Regions from separate parts of the Micromonospora sp. SYSU B005 genome, predicted to be linked through region 1. Evidence: riboswitches for the same ligand, from Rfam matches in the RefSeq annotation. Region 1 holds a riboswitch; the other holds the start of a gene.
What was found. Region 1 has a riboswitch for cobalamin ahead of metE (5-methyltetrahydropteroyltriglutamate--homocysteine S-methyltransferase). Riboswitches for the same ligand answer to the same signal wherever they lie in the genome.
Positions count from the first base shown of each region.

Region 2: it holds a riboswitch for cobalamin, as region 1 does, so the genes downstream of both, SM452_RS22305 (ribonucleoside-diphosphate reductase subunit alpha) here and metE (5-methyltetrahydropteroyltriglutamate--homocysteine S-methyltransferase) in region 1, are expected to answer to the same signal.

Region 1 is NZ_JAXCFU010000021.1:24,858-34,258, forward strand. It holds gene SM452_RS28375 (cellulose binding domain-containing protein) at 1-1,141, opposite strand, end outside; gene metE (5-methyltetrahydropteroyltriglutamate--homocysteine S-methyltransferase) at 1,263-3,512, opposite strand; cobalamin riboswitch at 3,628-3,846, opposite strand; gene SM452_RS28385 (beta-1,3-glucanase family protein) at 4,051-5,643, opposite strand; gene SM452_RS28390 (hypothetical protein) at 5,810-6,250, shown strand; gene SM452_RS28395 (tetratricopeptide repeat protein) at 6,316-8,019, opposite strand; gene SM452_RS28400 (polysaccharide pyruvyl transferase family protein) at 8,274-9,401, opposite strand, start outside.
Region 2 is NZ_JAXCFU010000010.1:105,018-114,418, reverse strand. It holds gene SM452_RS22320 (acyl-CoA thioesterase) at 20-532, shown strand; gene SM452_RS22315 (LysE family translocator) at 536-1,159, shown strand; gene SM452_RS22310 (PrsW family glutamic-type intramembrane protease) at 1,195-2,013, opposite strand; cobalamin riboswitch at 2,133-2,348, shown strand; gene SM452_RS22305 (ribonucleoside-diphosphate reductase subunit alpha) at 2,463-4,859, shown strand; gene SM452_RS22300 (ribonucleotide-diphosphate reductase subunit beta) at 4,850-5,878, shown strand; gene SM452_RS22295 (MFS transporter) at 5,899-7,134, opposite strand; gene SM452_RS22290 (condensation domain-containing protein) at 7,173-8,612, opposite strand; gene SM452_RS22285 (glycosyltransferase) at 8,627-9,401, opposite strand, start outside.

The DNA of each region.
Region 1 (9,401 bases):
GGGTGGCGAGGATGTCGCTCTGGCGCAGCGACACGACGGGTGTGATGCCGGCCCGGACGAGCCGGTCGACGTACCGGGCCGCCTCGTCGAGGTAGCCGACCCGGTTCTGCCTGTCCGTGGGGCTGCCGGTGTAGACGTAGCAGGCGTCGCTCAGCACGACCCGCACCGCGTTGACGCCGCGGGCCCGCAGCGCGCCCACTGACGCGTCGTCGACCGGGCCGTCCCAGCGGATCGGTCCCCATGCGCACTCGCCGGGCGCGGCCGACCGGATGATTCCGCGTGGCCGGTACGGCCTCGGATCCGCGGTGACGGTGAGGATGCGGTTGCCGAACGCCTTCAGCGCGGGTGCGGCGCCGGGTGCCTGCGGCGGGAGCACCCGGATGCCGCGGACCTCGGCGGTGGCCTGGGCGCCGCTGCTGTCGTAGGCGGTGGCGGAGACACGGGTGCCGCTGTTCGGCGGCACGCCACGCCAGTCGAACGCGTACGGCGCGGTGGTGTCCACGGCGAGCAGCGTGCCGCGCTCGCGGAACTCGACCCGCTCGATTCGCCGGCCGGGCGCCGCCGCGGCCTCCGCACGGATCGGGATGACGCCCGGCGCGGCGAAGAAGTCGTTGGGCAGGGGCGAGGTGAGCGCCACCGACGGCCCGCCCGGCAGTGGGCTGGGCCGCGGGCTCCCCGAGGCCGGCGGCGGCGACGAGCCGGTCGGGTCGGCGACGTCCGCGTCGCACGACTGGCCGTTCAACACCCAGTCGGTCGGTTCGGGGTCGGCACCCTGGTAGTTGCCGCCGAACCGCACAGTCACCGAGGCGCCGGTCGGCAGCGTGGAGCCTGCCGGCGGACGGAGCGTGGTCATCGGGTACATCTCGCCACTGCCGAGCGTGTATCCGTCCGGCAGCCGATCGAGGCCCATGGTGATCGTTTGACCGCCCGCCTGCCGGAACCGCAGCCACCAGTCGGTGACGGGAGAGCCCAGGTTGGTGACGGTGAGCTCGGCCCAGAAGCCGCTGGACCACTCCCGGGTGATCGTGTAGTCCACCGTGCATGCCGTCGCGGCGTAGGCCGGCCGCAGCACCATCGTCGTGGCCCCGCCGACGACGACCGCGGCGGCTGTAGCCAGCGCGAAGATCCTGCGTCGCATCATGCCCCCCGCACATCGACACACATCACTTCATGCAGCCTCGGCGCTCGGGGCACGGTCTGTCAAGGGCTGAACCGGGTCCGGGCCGGGCGGAACGGCGCGGCGTTCCGCCCGGCCCGCCGGCTCAGCGTCCGCGCAGCTCGGCCGCGGCGGCGACCAGGTGCTTGAGGGACGCCTCGACCTCGGGATAGCCGCGCGTCTTGAGGCCGCAGTCGGGGTTCACCCACAGCCGCTCGGCCGGCACCGCGGCCACGGCCCGGCGCAGCGCGCCGACGACCTCGTCGTGGGACGGCACCCGGGGTGAGTGGATGTCCCAGACGCCGGGCCCCACACCCCGGCGGTATCCGATCGCGGCGAGGTCGTCGAGGACCTCCATCCGGGAGCGGGATGCCTCGATGCTTGTGACGTCGGCGTCGAGGGCGTCGATGGACGTGATCACCTCCCCGAACTCCGAGTAGCACAGGTGGGTGTGGATCTGGGTGTCGTCGGCGACTCCGCAGGTGGCCAGGCGGAACGCCCCGACTGCCCAGTCCAGGTACGCCTTCTGGTCCGCCCTGCGCAGTGGCAGCGTCTCACGCAGCGCCGGCTCGTCGACCTGGATGACCCGGATACCGGCTGCCTCGAGATCACGGCACTCGTCGCGCAGGGCGAGCGCGACCTGGTCCGCGGTGTCTGCCAGTGGCTGGTCGCTGCGGACGAACGACCAGGCCAGGATCGTGACCGGGCCGGTGAGCATGCCCTTGACCGGCCGGTTGGTCAGCGACTGCGCGTAGGTGGACCAGTTGACGGTCATCGGCGCCCTGCGTGCCACGTCGCCGTAGATGACGGGCGGACGCACGTATCGGGAGCCGTAGGACTGGACCCAGCCGTGTTCGGTGGCGGCGAACCCGGCCAGCTGCTCGCCGAAGTACTGGACCATGTCGTTTCGTTCCGGCTCGCCGTGCACGAGCACGTCCAGACCCAGCCGCTCCTGAAGCCGGACGACGTGCTCGACCTCGGCGCGCATACGCCGGGTGTAGACGGTGTCGTCGAGGCGGCCGGCTCGATGCTCGGCACGCGCGCGGCGCAGCTCGTCGGTCTGCGGGAACGATCCGATGGTCGTGGTCGGCAAGGGCGGCAGATTCAGCCGGGCCTGCTGTGCCGCCGCTCGCTCCGGGTACGCGCCGCGCTGCCGATCCGTGGCGCGCAGTGCGGCGAGCCGGCCGCGTACGGTGTCGTCGCGCCATGCGGCGGGGGTGGGCGGCAGCGGCTCGGGCAGGGACGTGGTGCCGTTGCGCAGCGCGCGGCCGAGCCGAACGACCTCATCGACCTTCTGCCGGGCGAAGGCGAGCCGCTGAACCAACGCCTGGTCGAGAGCGGTCTCGGCGGACAGGTCCTCCGGCACGTGCAGCAGCGAGCACGAGGTGGACACGGCGACGTGGTCGGCGAGGGCGGTGACGGCGGCACCAGCCGCCACGGCGGCGCGCAGGTCGGTACGCCAGACGTTGCGGCCGTCGACGAGGCCGGCCACGATCGTCTTGCCGCGCAGCGGTCCCGCACCGGCCAGCCGCCGCAGGTTGCCGGGCCCGGCCACCAGATCCACGCCGACCGCTTCGACCGGCGTGTCGAGCAGGGCGGGCAGCGCGTCACCGAGCTCGCCGAAATAGGTGGCGACGAAGATCGCCGGCCGCTGTTCCACCGCGCCGAGCCGGGTGTACGCCTCCCGCAACGCGTCGATCTCGGCGGTGCTCCGGTCGGCGACGTAGGCGGGTTCATCCAGCTGCACCCATCGCACGCCCGCCGCGGCGAGGGATCGCAGGATGTCGGCGTACACGTCGGCCAGGTCGGTCAACCGGTCGAACGGTTCGCCGCGCGCCTCGGTGGGCTTGGCCAGCAGCAGGAATGTGGCCGGCCCGACCAGCACCGGCCGGCTGTCGATTCCCAGCTCGCGGGCCTCACGGTACTCGCGCAGCGCCTTGTCGGGATTCGCCGCGAAGGCGGTGTCGGAGCCGATCTCGGGAACCAGATAGTGGTAGTTGGTGTCGAACCACTTCGTCAGTTCGAGCGCCGGCTCGGCATCGACGCCCCGGGCCATGGCGAAGTAGGTGCCGAGATCGCCGAGGCCGAGACGGGCGAACCGGTGCGGGATCGCGCCGACGGCGACGGCCGTGTCCAGCACGTGGTCATAGAAGGAGAACGTGTTGGACGGGATCGCGTCCAGGCGCGCGTCGCGCAGCGTCCGCCAGACCTTCGCCCGTAGCGCGGCAGAGGTCGCCGTCAACTCCTCGGCGTCGATCCGGCCCGCCCAGTAGGCCTCGACGGCCTTCTTGAGTTGCCGGTTGCCCCCGATACGCGGATAGCCCAGCACGGTGCTCTGACCGAATGCGGTACTCATGGAGATCCCTTCCCTCGAAGCACACGAGGCCGATCGGGGCGGGAGGGAAGGGGTACAGGCGGCGTACCGGCTTCCGCACCGGCCGTCCCGAGCGACCGTCGGCGGCGCACACCGGACGGTGCGCGCGGTGCGGGCAGGTCTTCGGACTCGCGGGCGCGACCGGATCCACCCGGTCACCTACTGGCCGTCGCTTCCCAGACCTCACGGTCCAGTGCTTCGATGACGGCTGTCGTTCCCACTCACCGCTGCGGGGCAGTCCCGGACTCACACCGGGTTCCCTCTTACGACGCCACACCCGTCACGGGCGCGGCGAACCAGCACCGTTGTCTATCGTATGGGGCGGAGAGCCGACGTGGTCGGCGCGTCCGTCCTGCGGGACGGCGAGCCGTCGCGGGGCCCAAGCCCGGTCGCGGAGGCCGGCGTCCCGTTGGGACAACGGCCTCCGCCGGCTCGCCCGGTGCTTGACGCGCGTCGTCCGTCGCGCTGGCGGGTGGCGGGAGCGACTCGCGGTCGGCCCCCGCCCCCGTCGCAGGGCCGGTCAGCCCTTGCGCCACTTCTGGTTGGCCGTGCCCCCGCAGTCCCAGAGCTGGAGCCTCGCGCCGTCGTTGCCGTTCCAGTCCTTGATGTCGACGCACTTGCCGGCCTGGAGGTTGACCAGGTCTCCGGCCGCGTTCAGGGTGAACTGCTGGGCGCCGGTGCCGTTGCAGGTGTAGAGCTGCACCGCCGCACCGTTCGCGGTGGACCCGGCGTCGATGTCCATGCACTTGTTGTTCTGGCTCTTGAGCGCTGTGCCGCTGAACGTCCACTTCTGCGCGTTGGTGTTGTTGCAGTTCCACATCTGCAGCGGCGCGCGGTCGACGAAGTTGGAGCTCGGCACGTCGATGCACTTGTTGTTCCAGTTGCTGACCACTGGCACCCCGGTGGTCGGGGTGCCGCCGCCACCGCCGGTGAACGGGCTGAGGATCAGTCCGGCCGAACGGGGGTCGCCGTCGTGCACCAGCGACTCGAATCCGCCGACGTCGTCGAAGGCGAACGCGTACGCCCGGCCGTCGGTCATGTTGGCGTGGATCAGGCGGGCGTACTGGTTGGTGGGGTTGCTGCGGTAGAAGTCGGCGGCGTTCGTGCTGGGCTGGGTGTCGATGGTGCCGAGTGTGCCGCGGTTGAGGGCGGCGCAGAGCGTACGCGAGATCGGGCCGACCGCCTGGTCGTTCGGCGCGGGCAGGTCGCCGTCGCAGCCCCAGACGCTGGCCGAGGAGGGCCGGTTGAAGGAGGCGACGACCTGGCCGCTGCCGTTGGTGAAGGTCATGGTGTTGCCCGAGGTACGGCCGTAGTACCGGATGGCCGGCTGGTCGGCGAAGGGCGCCACGGTCAGGGTCTTCGTGGTGTACGCGTTCCACGCGGACGCGATGTACGAGTCCAGGTACGTGGTGCTGAGCAGACCGGCCCCGGCCGCCTTGCCCGGAGCCAGGACGCGCAGCACGGTCCCGTCGGAGCGGGTGTGGACGGTGCCGGCCCAGCCCGGCTGCGCCCGGATCCCGTCGATGACCGCGTTGCGTCCGTTGGCCACCACGTCGCCGGTGCGCTTGGTGACGCCGTTGGCGCCGGTCACGGTGACCGCGTGCGGGATGGCGAACATGTCGACCTGGGAGCTGTTGAGCCACAGCCCGGAGTCGTTGTAGGTGAACTCGCTCCAGTCGAACAGGATGTCGCGGTTCGCGTCACCGGCCGCCCAGGGCGCGGGCTGCACCAGTCCGTCCGGGGTGAGGAAGAACGTCAGCTTCTGCCCGAGGGAGAAGTAGGCCCGGCCGGAGAAGCCGCGGGGGAACTGGATCGTGGTGCTGCCGCCGTTGCCGGGGCCCGGTATGGAGACGTCCGGCGCGGGTGACGGCGGGATCTGCCCGCCGGTCCACGGCACGAAGGCACCGCCGGAGGTGACGTAGCCGAGCCGGCCGGAGGACAGCTGGACGCCGATGACGTAGAGGTAGACCGGGTCGCTGCGGCCGGTGGTGTTGGTGACGGTGACCGGTAGCAACGCCGGTCCGACCGCCTGGGCGGGCGTGGCGACGACGGCGCCGGTGAGCCCGGCGAGCAGGGCGGACGCGGCGGCGAGCAGCCTTCTTCGGAGACGCATGGCGACACCTCGCTGGAGACAGGGGGACGGGAGAGCGCTCTCTCAGCAGGGTCCAATTGTTAATATTGTTTGTCAATAGGTGGTTGCCTATGGATTGGGGCCACCGTGAAGGTCACCGGTTGATTAAGATCCACTCCGGAACAGTCGACTGTGGATTGGGTAGTTCATGAGACGCATGCTTTCGGCGCTGACCGCGCTGGTGACCGTCGCGGCCGGCCTGACTGTCGGTGCTCCCGCCGCCCACGCGGCCGGCTCCTGCTCGGGGACCATCACCTACAGCCAGGTGCAGTCGTCCGGGCTCGGTGAACTGGTGATCTACTACAACAGCAGCAACGGCGGCACCAACAGCGCCTGCTTCTACCACCGCGGCGCGGCGTACGGGAAGTCGGCGCCGACCTTCGTGCAGATCTACCGCTGCGCGGAGCGGTCGGGCGAGGGCGCGCACTGCACCCGGTCGGGCGGCGCGGACACCAATTCCGGTGACTTCAGCTATTACGCCGGCCCGGTCGCCGTCACCGGCACGGCGAACTACTGCGTCGAGGCGGTCGGCTACATCGGATGGGCCGGTCAGCGCCACCAGATCTACAGCCGCCGCCAGGGCTGCTGAGCCCACTCCCCTTCCCCGGACCGGGGCCGGCGCACGACGAGCGCCGGCTCCCCGGCCGGGCCGGGTCAGACGGCCAGCGCCCGGCGGCACCGGGCGAGTTCCGCCCGCAGATCCCGCCGTAGGGCCCGGTCCAGGCCGGGCTGGGCGAGCGCCTGGGCGAAGTCGCGGGCCGCCTCGTCCCACCGGCCCAGCCGGGCCAGGGCCGTACCCCGGTTGTAGCGCGGCACGGGAGCCTCCGACAGCGCCACCGCCCGGTCCAGGTCGGCGAGCGCGGCGGCCACGTCGCCGCGCTCGAACCGGGCGGCGGCCCGGTTCGTCCACGCCTCCACCAGCTCGGGGTCACCGCTCAGGGCCCGGGTGAGCAGTTCGTCGGCCTCGGCGGCCCGGCCACGCTCGGCGAGGACCAGGCCCAGGGTGCACAGCAGCGCGGGCTCCTGCGGAGCGCCGGCCAGCCCGGCCCGCGCGCCCGCCTCGGCGGCGTCCAGCGCGCCGCGCTCCACGTGCAGGTTGACCAGGGCGATCCGGGCGTCGAGGTGCCCCGGTTCGATGGCGAGCACCCGCTCCAGGTCGGCGCGCGCCCGCTCGGGGCGGCCCCGCTCCTGCTGGAGCGCGGCCCGGTTGTAGTACGCCTCGGGCAGGTGCGGTCCCAGCCGGATGGCGGCGTCGTAGTCCCTGATCGCGGCTCGGGTCCGGCCCGCCGCCCGGTAGAGGGCGGCGCGGTCCACGTAGTACTCGCAGTTGCCGGGGTCGTGGGCGATCACGGTGTCCAGGTCGGCCAGCGCCCGCGCCGGGTCGCCCAGCGCGAGGTACACCTGCGCCCGGTTGTGGCGCAGCCGGGCCAGGTCCTGCGGGCGTTCACCGGGACCGAGCGCGGCCGTCAGCCGGGCCAGCCCGTCGTCCACGAGCCGCAGCGCCCGGTCGGGCCGGCCCGCCCGGCTGTCCAGCAGCGCCAGGCCCTGCTCGTAGAAGACCGTCGACAACAGCCGCTGGCGTGGGTCGGCCAGCTCGGTGGCGAGGTACAGCGCCCGCTCCAGCCACTGCCGGGCCAGCGCCGGGTCCTGGTCGGCCGCCGGCAGGTGCCGGGCGTGCAGCATGGCGGTGGCGTACGCCGCCGACATCGTGATCTTCGGATCGTCGGTGGCGGCCCGCGCCTCGTCGTAGAGGTCGAGCGCCTCGGCGGCCCGGTTCAGGGCCGCCAGGGCGGTGGCCAGGCCGGTGGTGAACGCCCACCAGTGCCGCAGGTCGCCGTCGGGGGTGACCGCCGCCCGCCCGCGCCGGGCGACCCGGGCCGCGTGGTGGTAGTAGCCGCTGGCCAGGCTGTCGCCCAGGGCCCGCCGCAACGCCTGCGGGGTGCGCTCGTCGGGCGCCGGGTCGGGGGCACCGTCGTCGCGCAGGTCGAGGCGCACCGGGGAAGGCCCGAGCCGGCGGGCCAGCGCGCCCAGCAGTTCGGCTGTCGTCTCGTCGGCGCTGGCGACGTGATCGAACCGGACGGTCACGGGCCGCCGGAGCGTGCCGGCCCAGGCTGCCACCAGCTCCGCCGCGCCGTAGGCCAGACAGGCGGTACGACGGGCCGGGTGGAAGCGGATCGGCTCCTCCTCGGCGGCCGGCCGGGCCGCCGGATCGAGCCGGGGAACGATCGCGTGCAGTTCGACCGCGTGCCGGGCCGCCAGGCGGGGCCGGTCGGCGGCGACGCGACCGAGGAAGGCCGAGACCCCGGCGTACGGTCCGTGGTCGCGGTGGCAGTCGTAGCGCTCCGCGCCGTCCGTCACCGCAGGGCCCGGCGCCGCAGGGGCGGGCGCCCGGGAGCGCCCGCCGGGCCGGCAGTTACCAGCACCACTCGATCCACAGCCGGCGTGCGCCGGACACCAGACGGAGTGCAGTCGTGCGACGGATGGTCATCGTCCTCATAGGAACCTCCGATGTGATGCACCTCAGGGCTGGCCCAGAGCGTAATGCCGGTCGATGGGAATAAGAAGGGTTCTCGCGATTCGCGGCCGGCGAAGCCTGCGCAGGCGTACGACGGTCAGCGCGACAGCATCCGGCGGACCCGGCCGCCCACCGCCTGCTTGACCTGGTCGCGCAGTGGCTGCGCGCGGCGTGCCTTGAGCTTCTGCTGCAGCGCCTGGTTCTCGTCCCGCAGCCACTGCATGCGCGCCAGCAGTTCCTCGGCGGTGTAGGCGGAGGCCGGCCGGACCGCCGGCGGGTAGACGGTTCGGCGGACCTGCTCGTCGAAGCGGGTGGCGCTGTCCCCGTCGGCGAACGACAGGCCGAGGTCGTGCCTGGCGAGGAACGCGGTGATCCGCGCGAACCGCTCCTTGTGGCCCTCGTTCAGGGCCGTGTAGTCGGCTTCCTCGTAGAGCTGGGCGGCGTCGACGTCGGGCGGCACGTCGCGCATCAACCGGTGCGGGATGTCGAAGTAGCGGGCCAGTTCCAGGGTGCGCGAGTCGTGTGCGAGGAGATACCCGGGAGTGCCGGAGATCAGCGCCGTGATGGTGCCGTGGATCCTGGTGCCGAAGGCGAAGTCGAATCCGGCGAGATACTCCATCCAGGGCCACGGGTCCATGAACATCCGCACCTTGTCCTCGACGAAGAGCGGATGTGAGGTGTGGATCGGCATGTCGTCGGTCTTGCCGCGCAAGTTCGGTGCGTCGCCGTAGAGCAGGGTGCCCAGGGTGTACAGGCCCTGCGCGATGTAGCGCAGGTTCGGGTAGCGCTGGTGGTGGTGGCGGACGAGCGGGGCCAACGCGCGGACGTACGGCGAGATGACGAACGCGAGCCGGTCCTGGGTGCTCAGGGCCACCTTCGCCTTCTCGACCCGCAGGCTGTCACCGTGCAGGAACATCGACGGGCAGCCGATCTGCTCGACGGCGGAGAAGCCCAGCGCACGCAGGTAGTTCTCGCTGATCTCGCCGCGTACGCCGATGCTGTGCGACCGGTCCAGCACCGCCCGGCAGAACGCCTTCACCGGCTCGTCGATCGGGCGCAGGGACTCCAGGCCGCCGTCCACGTCGGTCTGCGCCCCGACCCCGAGCACCACCACCGGGATCTTGAGCCGCTCGATCAGCCGGGCCATCGACGTCAACCGGTTCGCGTAGTCGTGGCGGAACGCGTTCGCCAGCGGGATCACGAAGACGTCGTACTTCTCGTTGAT
Region 2 (9,401 bases), on a different contig from region 1:
GCGAGGACGGAACCGCACAGTGCCCGACACCATCACGCTCACCGGCCGACCACCGTCGGCCTCGCACCTGACCCTGTCGCAGATCATGGACCAGCACCACACCAACCTGATGGGCACGGTCCACGGCGGGCGCATCCTCAACCTGATCGACTCGGTCGCCGGGGTGGTCGCCGCCCGCCACTCCGACGGACCGGCCGTCACCGCCGCCATCGACGAGACCGCGTTCCTGCGCGCGGTACGCGTCGGGGACGTAGTGCACGTGGACGCCCGGATCACCTGGGCCGGCCGCAGCTCGATGGAGGTGGCGGTGAAGGTCAGCGCGGACCGGTGGGACCGCGCGGTGCCGCCGGTGGACGTGGCGACCGCGCACCTGGTGATGGTGGCGGTGGACGACGACGGGCAGCCCCGGCCGGTGCCGCCGCTGCACACCGAGACCGACGGCGACCGGCGGCGCTACCGGGAGGCGCAGATCCGGCGCGAGCACCGGCTGGCGCTGCGCCGGGCGCTGCTCGACGGCGCCGGGGAGGGCTGAGCGGTGCTCGGACTGTCGGCCGCCACGCTCGCCGGTTACCTGGCCGCGATCGTGGTGCTCATGCTCACCCCGGGGCCGGACATGATGTTCGTGCTCGCCAACGCCACCCGGTACGGCGCCCGGGCGGGCGCGGTGGCCGCGCTCGGGGTCGCCGCCGGGGAGGCGGTGCACGTCGCCGCCGTGGTGGCCGGGCTCGCCACCGTCATCGCCGCGTCCCCGGTGCTGTTCACCGCGATCCGGTGGGCCGGTGCGGCGTACCTGATCGTGCTGGGCCTGCGGGCGTTGCGCGGCACGGGCCGGCCCGGCGCGCGTGCGGACCGGCCGGACGGCGGCGCCGGGCGGGCGTTCCGGCGCGGACTGCTGACGAACCTGCTCAACCCGAAGATGATCCTGTTCAGCGTGGCGTTCCTGCCGCAGTTCGTCAGGCCCGAGGCGGGCCCGGTGGCGGCGCAGCTGGTGCTGCTCGGGGCGCTGTTCGTCGCGGTGCAGCTCGCCGTGGACCTGGCGCTCGGCGTGGGCGCCGGACGGTTCGCCGGGCGGTGGGGCGACAGCCGCTGGTCGCGGCGCGTCGACCGGCTCTGCGCTGTCGCCTTCGTCGCGCTCGGCGTCCGGCTGGCCGTCGGCTGACGGGCCGGGCTGAGCCGGACGGCCGGCCGCCCGGCTCAGCCGGGATGATGCGCGGCCGTCTCCCGGGATGCCGGCACGACCGGCGTCCCGGACGGGGCCGGCCGCTCGCGGTCCAGGTGCAGGCGCAGCAGCACCCAGCCCAGCGACACGGCGCCGATGAACACGTACGCGGGCTGGGTGCCGAACGTGTCCCAGCAGGTGTGCAGCGTGACGGCGGCGGCGAAGGTGAGCAGGAACGCCGCCAGCTTCCGGCCGCCGGGCGCGGCGGCGAACGTGAACAGCGCGGCGGCGGTCAGCCCGGTCCAGGCCAGGTGCGCGGCGGGCGCGGTGAGACCGCGAACCAGCAGCGTCCGCTCGACCGCGCCGAGGTTGCCCTCCGACCCGACGAACGCGGCGAACGCGTAGCCCATGGTCTCCAGCGCGGCGAACCCGGCGCCGGAGGCGACGCCGATCACCAGGCCCTGCGCCGGGGACGGGTGCCGCCGCCACAGCAGCAGGATGCCGGCCGGCACGATCAGCTTGGCGGTCTCCTCGGCCAGGCCGACGAGCGCCATCGGCAGGACACCGAGGCGGTGCAGCGTGCCGTACTCCAGCCAGCCGGCGGCGACCACGCCGACCACGCCGCCGAGGAGCGCGGCGACGCCGACGACGGAGCCGGGGACCGGACGGCGGGCCGGCCGCCCCTGGGCGAAGGCCAGGAACGTGGCGGGCGCGACGCACGCGCCGAGCACGATCAGCGCCGGGATGAACGTGACGGTCCCGGTGCCGGCGAGTGTCCCCAGCACCAGCAGGTGAAGCCCGCCGCCGACGAGCAGGACCGCCACCCACGCCCAGCGGCGCCCGGTATTCCCCATACGCCGAGTATCGCGCCCGCCGGCCCGCGCCGGAATCGGGGGTAGGCACTGTGGACAGTGAGATCATTCCGACACGCCGACACGACATCTGGTGTTGCACACAAGCCCTCACCGCCATATATGGTGGTGCCGCAGCTGGTTCGGCCGAGCCCTCCGGGGGCAAGGCCGAGGCAAGAGGGAACCCGGTGGGAATCCGGGACTGCCCCGCAGCGGTGAGTGGGAACGACAGCCGTCAACAGCACTGGGCCATCGGCCTGGGAAGCGACGGCCGGTAGGCGACCGGCGACCCCGGTCGGGCCCGCGAGTCCGAAGACCTGCCAGCGCGCCGTACGCCTCCGCGTACGGCGGCCGGAGGTCGCGCGGGACGACCGACGCCAGCAGCCGGGCCGGCCGCGCCGTGCCCGTTGGCGTCTCCCGCCGTCTCCAGACGGTGACAGCGAGGAGAGGTCATGACTGTCGTGCAGGAGAGTCCCCCGTCCGCCACCGGCGGGTCCGAGGCCCGCCGGCCGGCGATGCGGGTACGCAAGCGGGACGGCGACACCGAGCCGGTGGACGTCGGCAAGATCGTCCGGGCGGTCGAGCGCTGGGTCGCCGACCTGGACGAGGTGGACCCGCTGCGGGTGGCCACCAAGACGATAAGCGGGCTCTACGACGGGGCGACCACCGCCGAGCTGGACCGGTTGTCGATCCAGACCGCGGCGGAGCTGATCGGCGAGGAGCCGCAGTACTCGAAGCTGGCGGCGCGGCTGCTCGCCGCGTACGTGGACAAGGAGGTCCGCGGTCAGGGCGTGGCGAGCTTCAGCCAGTCGATCGCGTACGCGCACGGGCTGGGGCTGATCGGCGACGAGACGGCCGCGTTCGTGGCCCGGCACGCCCGCAAGCTCGACGACGCCGTGGACCCGGACGGCGACCTCCGGTTCGAGTACTTCGGACTGCGCACGGTCGCGGACCGCTACCTGCTTCGGCACCCGCAGTCGCGGCTGGTGGTGGAGACACCGCAGTACTGGCTGCTGCGGGTGGCCTGCGGGCTGTCCCGCACCCCGGGCGAGGCGGTCGGCTTCTACCGCCTGATGTCCAGCCTGGCGTACCTGCCCAGCTCCCCCACGCTGTTCAACTCCGGCACCCGGCACACCCAGATGTCGTCGTGCTTCCTGGTCGACTCGCCGCGCGACGAGCTGGACTCGATCTACGAGCGGTACCACCAGGTCGCGAAGCTGTCGAAGTTCTCCGGCGGCATCGGCATCTCCTGGTCGCGGGTGCGGGGCCGGGGCGCGCTGATCCGGGGCACCAACGGCCGGTCCAACGGCATCGTGCCGTTCCTCAAGACGCTCGACGCCGGGGTGGCCGCGGTCAACCAGGGCGGCCGGCGCAAGGGCGCGGCCTGCGTCTACCTGGAGCCGTGGCACCCGGACGTGGAGGAGTTCCTGGAGCTGCGGGACAACACCGGCGAGGAGTCCCGGCGTACGCACAACCTCAACCTCGCCAACTGGATCCCGGACGAGTTCATGCGCCGGGTCGAGGCCGACGGCGAGTGGTCGCTCGTCGACCCGTCGGACGCCCCGGAGCTGCCCGACCTGTACGGCGAGGCGTTCGACGCCGCGTACCGGGCGGCCGAGAAGAACGCGGTGCGCACGGTGAAGGCCCGGGACCTGTACGGGCGGATGATGCGCACGCTCGCGCAGACCGGCAACGGCTGGATGACGTTCAAGGACGCCGCGAACCGGCTGTCCAACCAGACCGGCGAGCCGGGCAACGTGATCCACCTGTCCAACCTGTGCACCGAGATCCTGGAGGTGAACGACGACGCCGAGACGGCGGTGTGCAACCTCGGGTCGGTGAACCTCGGCGCCCACGTCACCGCCGACGGCGTGGACTGGGAGCGGCTGCGCGCCACGGTCCGCACCGCTGTGGTCTTCCTCGACCGGGTGATCGACATCAACTACTACCCGGCCGAGCAGGCGGCGGCGTCGAACCCGCGCTGGCGGCCGGTCGGGCTCGGGCTGATGGGGTTGCAGGACGCGTTCTTCACGCTGCGCCTGCCGTTCGACTCGGCGCAGGCCAGGGAGCTGTCCACCCGCGTCCAGGAGGAGATCCTGCTGACCGCGCTGGAGACGTCCGCCGGGCTGGCCGAGCGGTTCGGGCCGCATCCGGCGTACCCGCAGACCCGGGCCGCGAAGGGTGACCTGCACCCGGACCTGTGGGGCGCGGAGCCGGCGCAGGCCGGACGGTGGGCGGCGCTGCGCGAGCGGATCGCCGCACACGGGCTGCGCAACTCGCTGCTGGTGGCGATCGCGCCGACCGCCACCATCGCCTCCATCGCCGGCTGCTACGAGTGCGTGGAGCCGCAGGTGTCCAACCTGTTCAAGCGCGAGACCATGTCCGGGGAGTTCCTCCAGGTCAACACGTACCTGGTGCGGGAGCTGAAGGCGCGCGGGCTGTGGACGCCGCAGGTCCGCGACCGGATCAAGCGGGCCGAGGGCTCGGTGCAGGACATCGCCGAACTGCCCGCGCCGGTTCGGGAGCTGTTCCGCACCGCCTGGGAGCTGCCGCAGCGGGCGCTGATCGACCTGGCCGCCGCGCGGGCGCCGTTCGTCGACCAGTCCCAGTCGCTGAACCTGTTCCTGAGCGCGCCGACCATCGGCAAGTTGTCCTCGATGTACCTGTACGCCTGGAAGGCCGGGCTGAAGACCACCTACTACCTGCGTTCCCGTCCCGCCACCCGCATCCAGCAGGCCACCGTCGCGCCGGTGCTCGCCCCGGTCTCCGGCGTGGTCTCCGCCGTGAGCGACGACGAGGCGCTGGCCTGTTCCCTGGAGAACCCCGAGAGCTGCGAGGCATGCCAGTGACCACCACCGCACCGAACCGGCACATGCTGCTCGACCCCGGCATGGACCTGACCCTGCGGCCGATGCGCTACCCGCGCTTCTTCGACCGCTTCAAGGACGCGATCAAGAACACCTGGACGGTCGAGGAGGTGGACCTGCACTCCGACCTCGCCGACCTGGCGAAGCTGTCCCCCGCCGAACGGCACCTGGTGTCGCGGCTGGTGGCGTTCTTCGCGACCGGCGACACCATCGTCGCCAACAACCTGGTGCTCAACCTCTACCAGCACGTCAACTCGCCCGAGGGCCGGCTCTACCTGTCCCGGCAGCTGTTCGAGGAGGCGGTGCACGTCCAGTTCTACCTGAACCTGCTGGACACGTACGTGCCGGACGAGAAGGAACGGTTCGCCGCGTTCGCCGCGGTGGAGAACATCCCGTCGATCGCCCGCAAGGCCGAGTTCTGCTTCCGGTGGATCGACTCGATCTTCGAGCTGCGCGAGCTGCGGACCCGCGCGGACCGGCGGGCGTTCCTGCTCAACCTGATCTGCTTCGCCGCGTGCATCGAGGGCCTGTTCTTCTACGGCGCGTTCGCCTACGTCTACTTCCTGCGCTCCCGGGGCCTGCTCAACGGGCTGGCCTCCGGCACCAACTGGGTGTTCCGGGACGAGTCGATGCACATGGCGTTCGCCTTCGACGTGGTGGAGACCGTACGCGCCGAGGAGCCGGACCTGTTCGACGACGAGATGGAGAAGCAGGTGAGGGAGATGCTGGCCGAGGCGGTGGAGTGCGAGGTGGGCTTCGCCGCGGACCTGCTCGGGCAGGGCGTGCCCGGGATGTCGCTCGCGGACATGCGCGAGTACCTCCAGCACGTGGCCGACCGGCGCCTCGCAGTGCTCGGCATCGCCCCCATGTACGGCAGCGGCAACCCGTTCGCGTTCATGGAGTTGCAGGACGTGCAGGAGCTGTCCAACTTCTTCGAGCGCCGGGTGTCGGCGTACCAGGTCGGGGTGACCGGGTCGGTCACCTTCGACGACGACTTCTGACCGCCGCCCCGCCCCGGCCGTCACGGCCGGGGCGGGACCGGGCTCTCACCGGGCAGCGCCGTCGCCCGGACCCGCCCGATCAACGCCACCACGGCGACCGCCATCACGGCCACCACCACGAACGCGCTGCGCAGGTTCAGCGCACCGGCGAGCAGGCCGATCACCGGCGCCGCGAGCAACGCGCCCGGCCACTGGCCCATCGCCACCACCGAGACGCCCTCACCGGAGGTGAGGCCCGGCTGCTCGCCGGCGAAGCCGAGCACCGTCGGGGTCACGCACGCCAGGCCGAAGCCGAGCAGTCCGAAGCCGGCCATCACCGCGGCCGGATGGGGGTACGCCACCGGCAGCGCCACACCCGCTGTGGCGACGAGCGCGGACAGCCGCACGAAGCGGATCCGCCCGAACCGGCCCGCCAGCCGGTCTCCGACCAGCCGGGCGACGGTGGCGGCGAGCGACAGACAGGTGTACGTGGCGGCGGCGAGCACCGCGGCGGCGCCCGCCACCTCGGTCGCGTACAGCGCGCTCCACTGTGCGCCGGCCATCTCGATGAACGAGGCGAGGAACGCGATCACCGCGAGCAGCAGCAGTTGCGGGGTGAACCGGTCGCGCAGCCGTCGCCGGGCCTCGCCGTCCTTCGTCTCCTGCCGGGGCGTATCAGGCAGCCAGCGGTGCGTGCCGATCAGCAGCGCGCCCAGCAGGACGCTGGTGACGGCCATCTGCGCCGACGGGGACATCCCGATCGCCGCGGCGCCGGTGCCGCAGAGGCCACCGGCCAGCATGCCGATGCTGAAGCCGGCGTGGAACGTGGACAGGATCGGCCGCCCGTAGCGCTTCTGCACCTCTACCGACTGGGCGTTCATCGGCGTGGCCAGCAGGTTCGCCGCGAAGCCCCAGACCGCCAGGCCGCCGACCAGCGCCACCACTGTGGTGGACGCGGCCAGCAGCGGCGCGTTGAGCAGGATCAGCGCGGCCCCGGCCAGCGCCAGCCGGCGGGTGTTGATCCGGCTGATCAGCACCGCCACCACGACCAGGGAGACCAGCTCCCCGGCGTTCGTGGCGATGTTCGCCAGGCCCCAGCCGGTGTTGCCGACGCCTACCGCGTCCCGCACCTCCGGTACGCGGGCCGACCACCCGCCGATGGCCAGGCCCATGATGACGAAGAGCAGCGCCACCGACCAGCGGGCCCGTACGGCCGAGCGTGGCACCGGCGGCGCGGGCTGCTCCGTCGTGTGCTGGTTCGTCGAGGTGTCCGTCATGGTCGTCGTACCTCTCTCCGATCGGTCCGTCGGAACTCCTACCCGATCGCGTGGTCGAGGAAGCACGCACCGTCAGGAAGGCGTACCCGCTCCGGGGTGGTGGCCGGGTCGGTGACGAGCGCCGAGACCACCGCGACGTAGTCGTCGATCAGGCCGCGTACCAGGTCGTCGCCGAACACGCCCCGGTTGCGGATCACCACGCCGCCGGCCCGGTCGTCGTCCACCACGACGATCGGCGAACCCCGCTTGACCCAGACGGGCAGGCATTCGGGCGGCACGTCGGCGGCGACCACCGGCGGCGGTGTGCCGGGCGCGGGCCGGGCGGTGATGTCGACCGGCTCCACCCGCAGCCCCGGGCAGTGCAGCACCGGCGACGCCGACGCGGCGGACTGGAACCAGGCGTCGAACAGGTGGTTGTCCGGCCAGGGGCGGATCGCCGCGAAGTCGGGGCGGACCGCCCGGGCCAGCCGGTGGAACGCGGTGGCGTGCGCGACGGCCTCGGCCAGCGAGGTGTGCGCGGCGCCTACCACCGCGCTCATCGGCGCGTCCGCCGCGACGTCGACCGGCAGGTAGACGTTGTTCGTGAACTGACCGACGAGCTGCCGGGACAACGGGCTCTCCCGGCCCAGCGTGGTGGTGCCCAGCACCACCCGGGACCGGCCGGCCCGCCGCGACAGCAGCACCAGGTACGCGGCCAGCAGCAGCACGTACGGGCTGGTGCGGGCCCGCCGGGCGGCCGGACGCAGCCGCGCGGTGACCTCCGGCGGGAACGCGAAGCGGGTGGCCACCTCGGCGCTGAGCGCGACGTCCGGCGCCGGCGTCGACGCCGGGAAGAGCTGGTACGGCTCCACCGGCCGCAGCCGGTCCCGCCAGTACGCGGCCCGGGCGGCGGCGTCGATGCCGTTGCCGGCCTGCTCCGCCTCCTGGAGCGCGGCGAGCGCGGTGGGGTCCACGCCCAGCGGCGGCTGCGGATCGGCCGCGCCGAGCCGGGCCGAGTACGCGTGGCACAGGTCCTCCACCACGACGCGGCACGACCAGCCGTCGGAGACCATGTGGAAGAAGCAGAGCGCGAGCACGTGCTCGGTCTCGGAGAGCCGGACCAGGGCGGCCCGCCACAGCGGCGCCCGGCCGGGGTCGAACGCGTCGTTGCGGTGCGCGTACGCGATCCGCTCGACCCGGGCCTGCTGCTCGGCCGGCGGCAGGCCGGACAGGTCGACGTACTCCAGCGGCGACTCGACGTGCGGCAGGATCCGCACCTCGGGCTCCACGCCGATGCGGTCGAACCGCATCCGCAGCGCGTCGTGCCGGTCCACCACGTCCTGCATCGCCTGCCGCAGCACGTCGACCCGCAGCGCGCCCCGCAGCCGGCGGAACTCCACCACCACGAGCCGTGAGGCGCCGGGGCGGGCCGGGTCGAGCGCGGTCATGAACTCCCACATCATCTGCTGGCCGGGGGCCAGCGGGTACGTCGTCGGCACCACCACTCCCTCCGTCAGGCCGCCACCGGCGCGACCGGCCGGCGGTCCGCCTCGTCCGGCCGATGGTCCGCCCCGTCCGGCTGGTAGTCGGCCTCGTCCGGCGCGCGGAAACCGGTGAAGAGCAGGTCGGGGCGGCCGAGCCGGAGTGAGGTGACGAACGCGGCCCCGTCGAAGAGCGTCTCGATCGCCGCGCAGGCCATCGACTCGGCCACCGCGCGCGGACCCCGGTCGCCGCCGAGCCGGCCGGGTGTCTTCGCGGCGATCACCGCGGCCGCGACGGCCGGCACCGCGAGCAGGCTGCGCCCACCGCTGCGGCGGGCGGTCAGCAGCCCGGCCAGCGCGGTCACGGCGAGCGTGCTGGCGGTGTTGAGCACGAACCGGCGCCGGTGCGGGTGGGCGAGGCAGAGCCACTGCTCGGAGCGCCCGTACGTGGTGAACCGGTAGGCGACCGCGCGGAACGTGTCGGCGACGCCGGTGTCGTGGGTGATCACCCCGTCCGGGTCGGTGAGCAGCACGTAACCGGCGTCGGTGAGCAGCAGCCCGAGGTGCAGGTCCTCGCCGCCCAGCGGCATCGGGGAGTCCTCCGGGAACCCGCCGACCGCCTCGAAGACGGAGCGCTTCACCGCCATGTTCGCCCCGGCGCCCCAGGACACGCGCTCGTAGTGCAGCGGCCGGGTCAGGTCACCGAGCAGCAGGTAGGAGCGGCGCATCACGCGGAAGAACGCGCTGTCGCCGGGCTCGACGACCACCGGGCCGGTGACGCCGGCGACCTCCTCGCCGCAGGCGCGC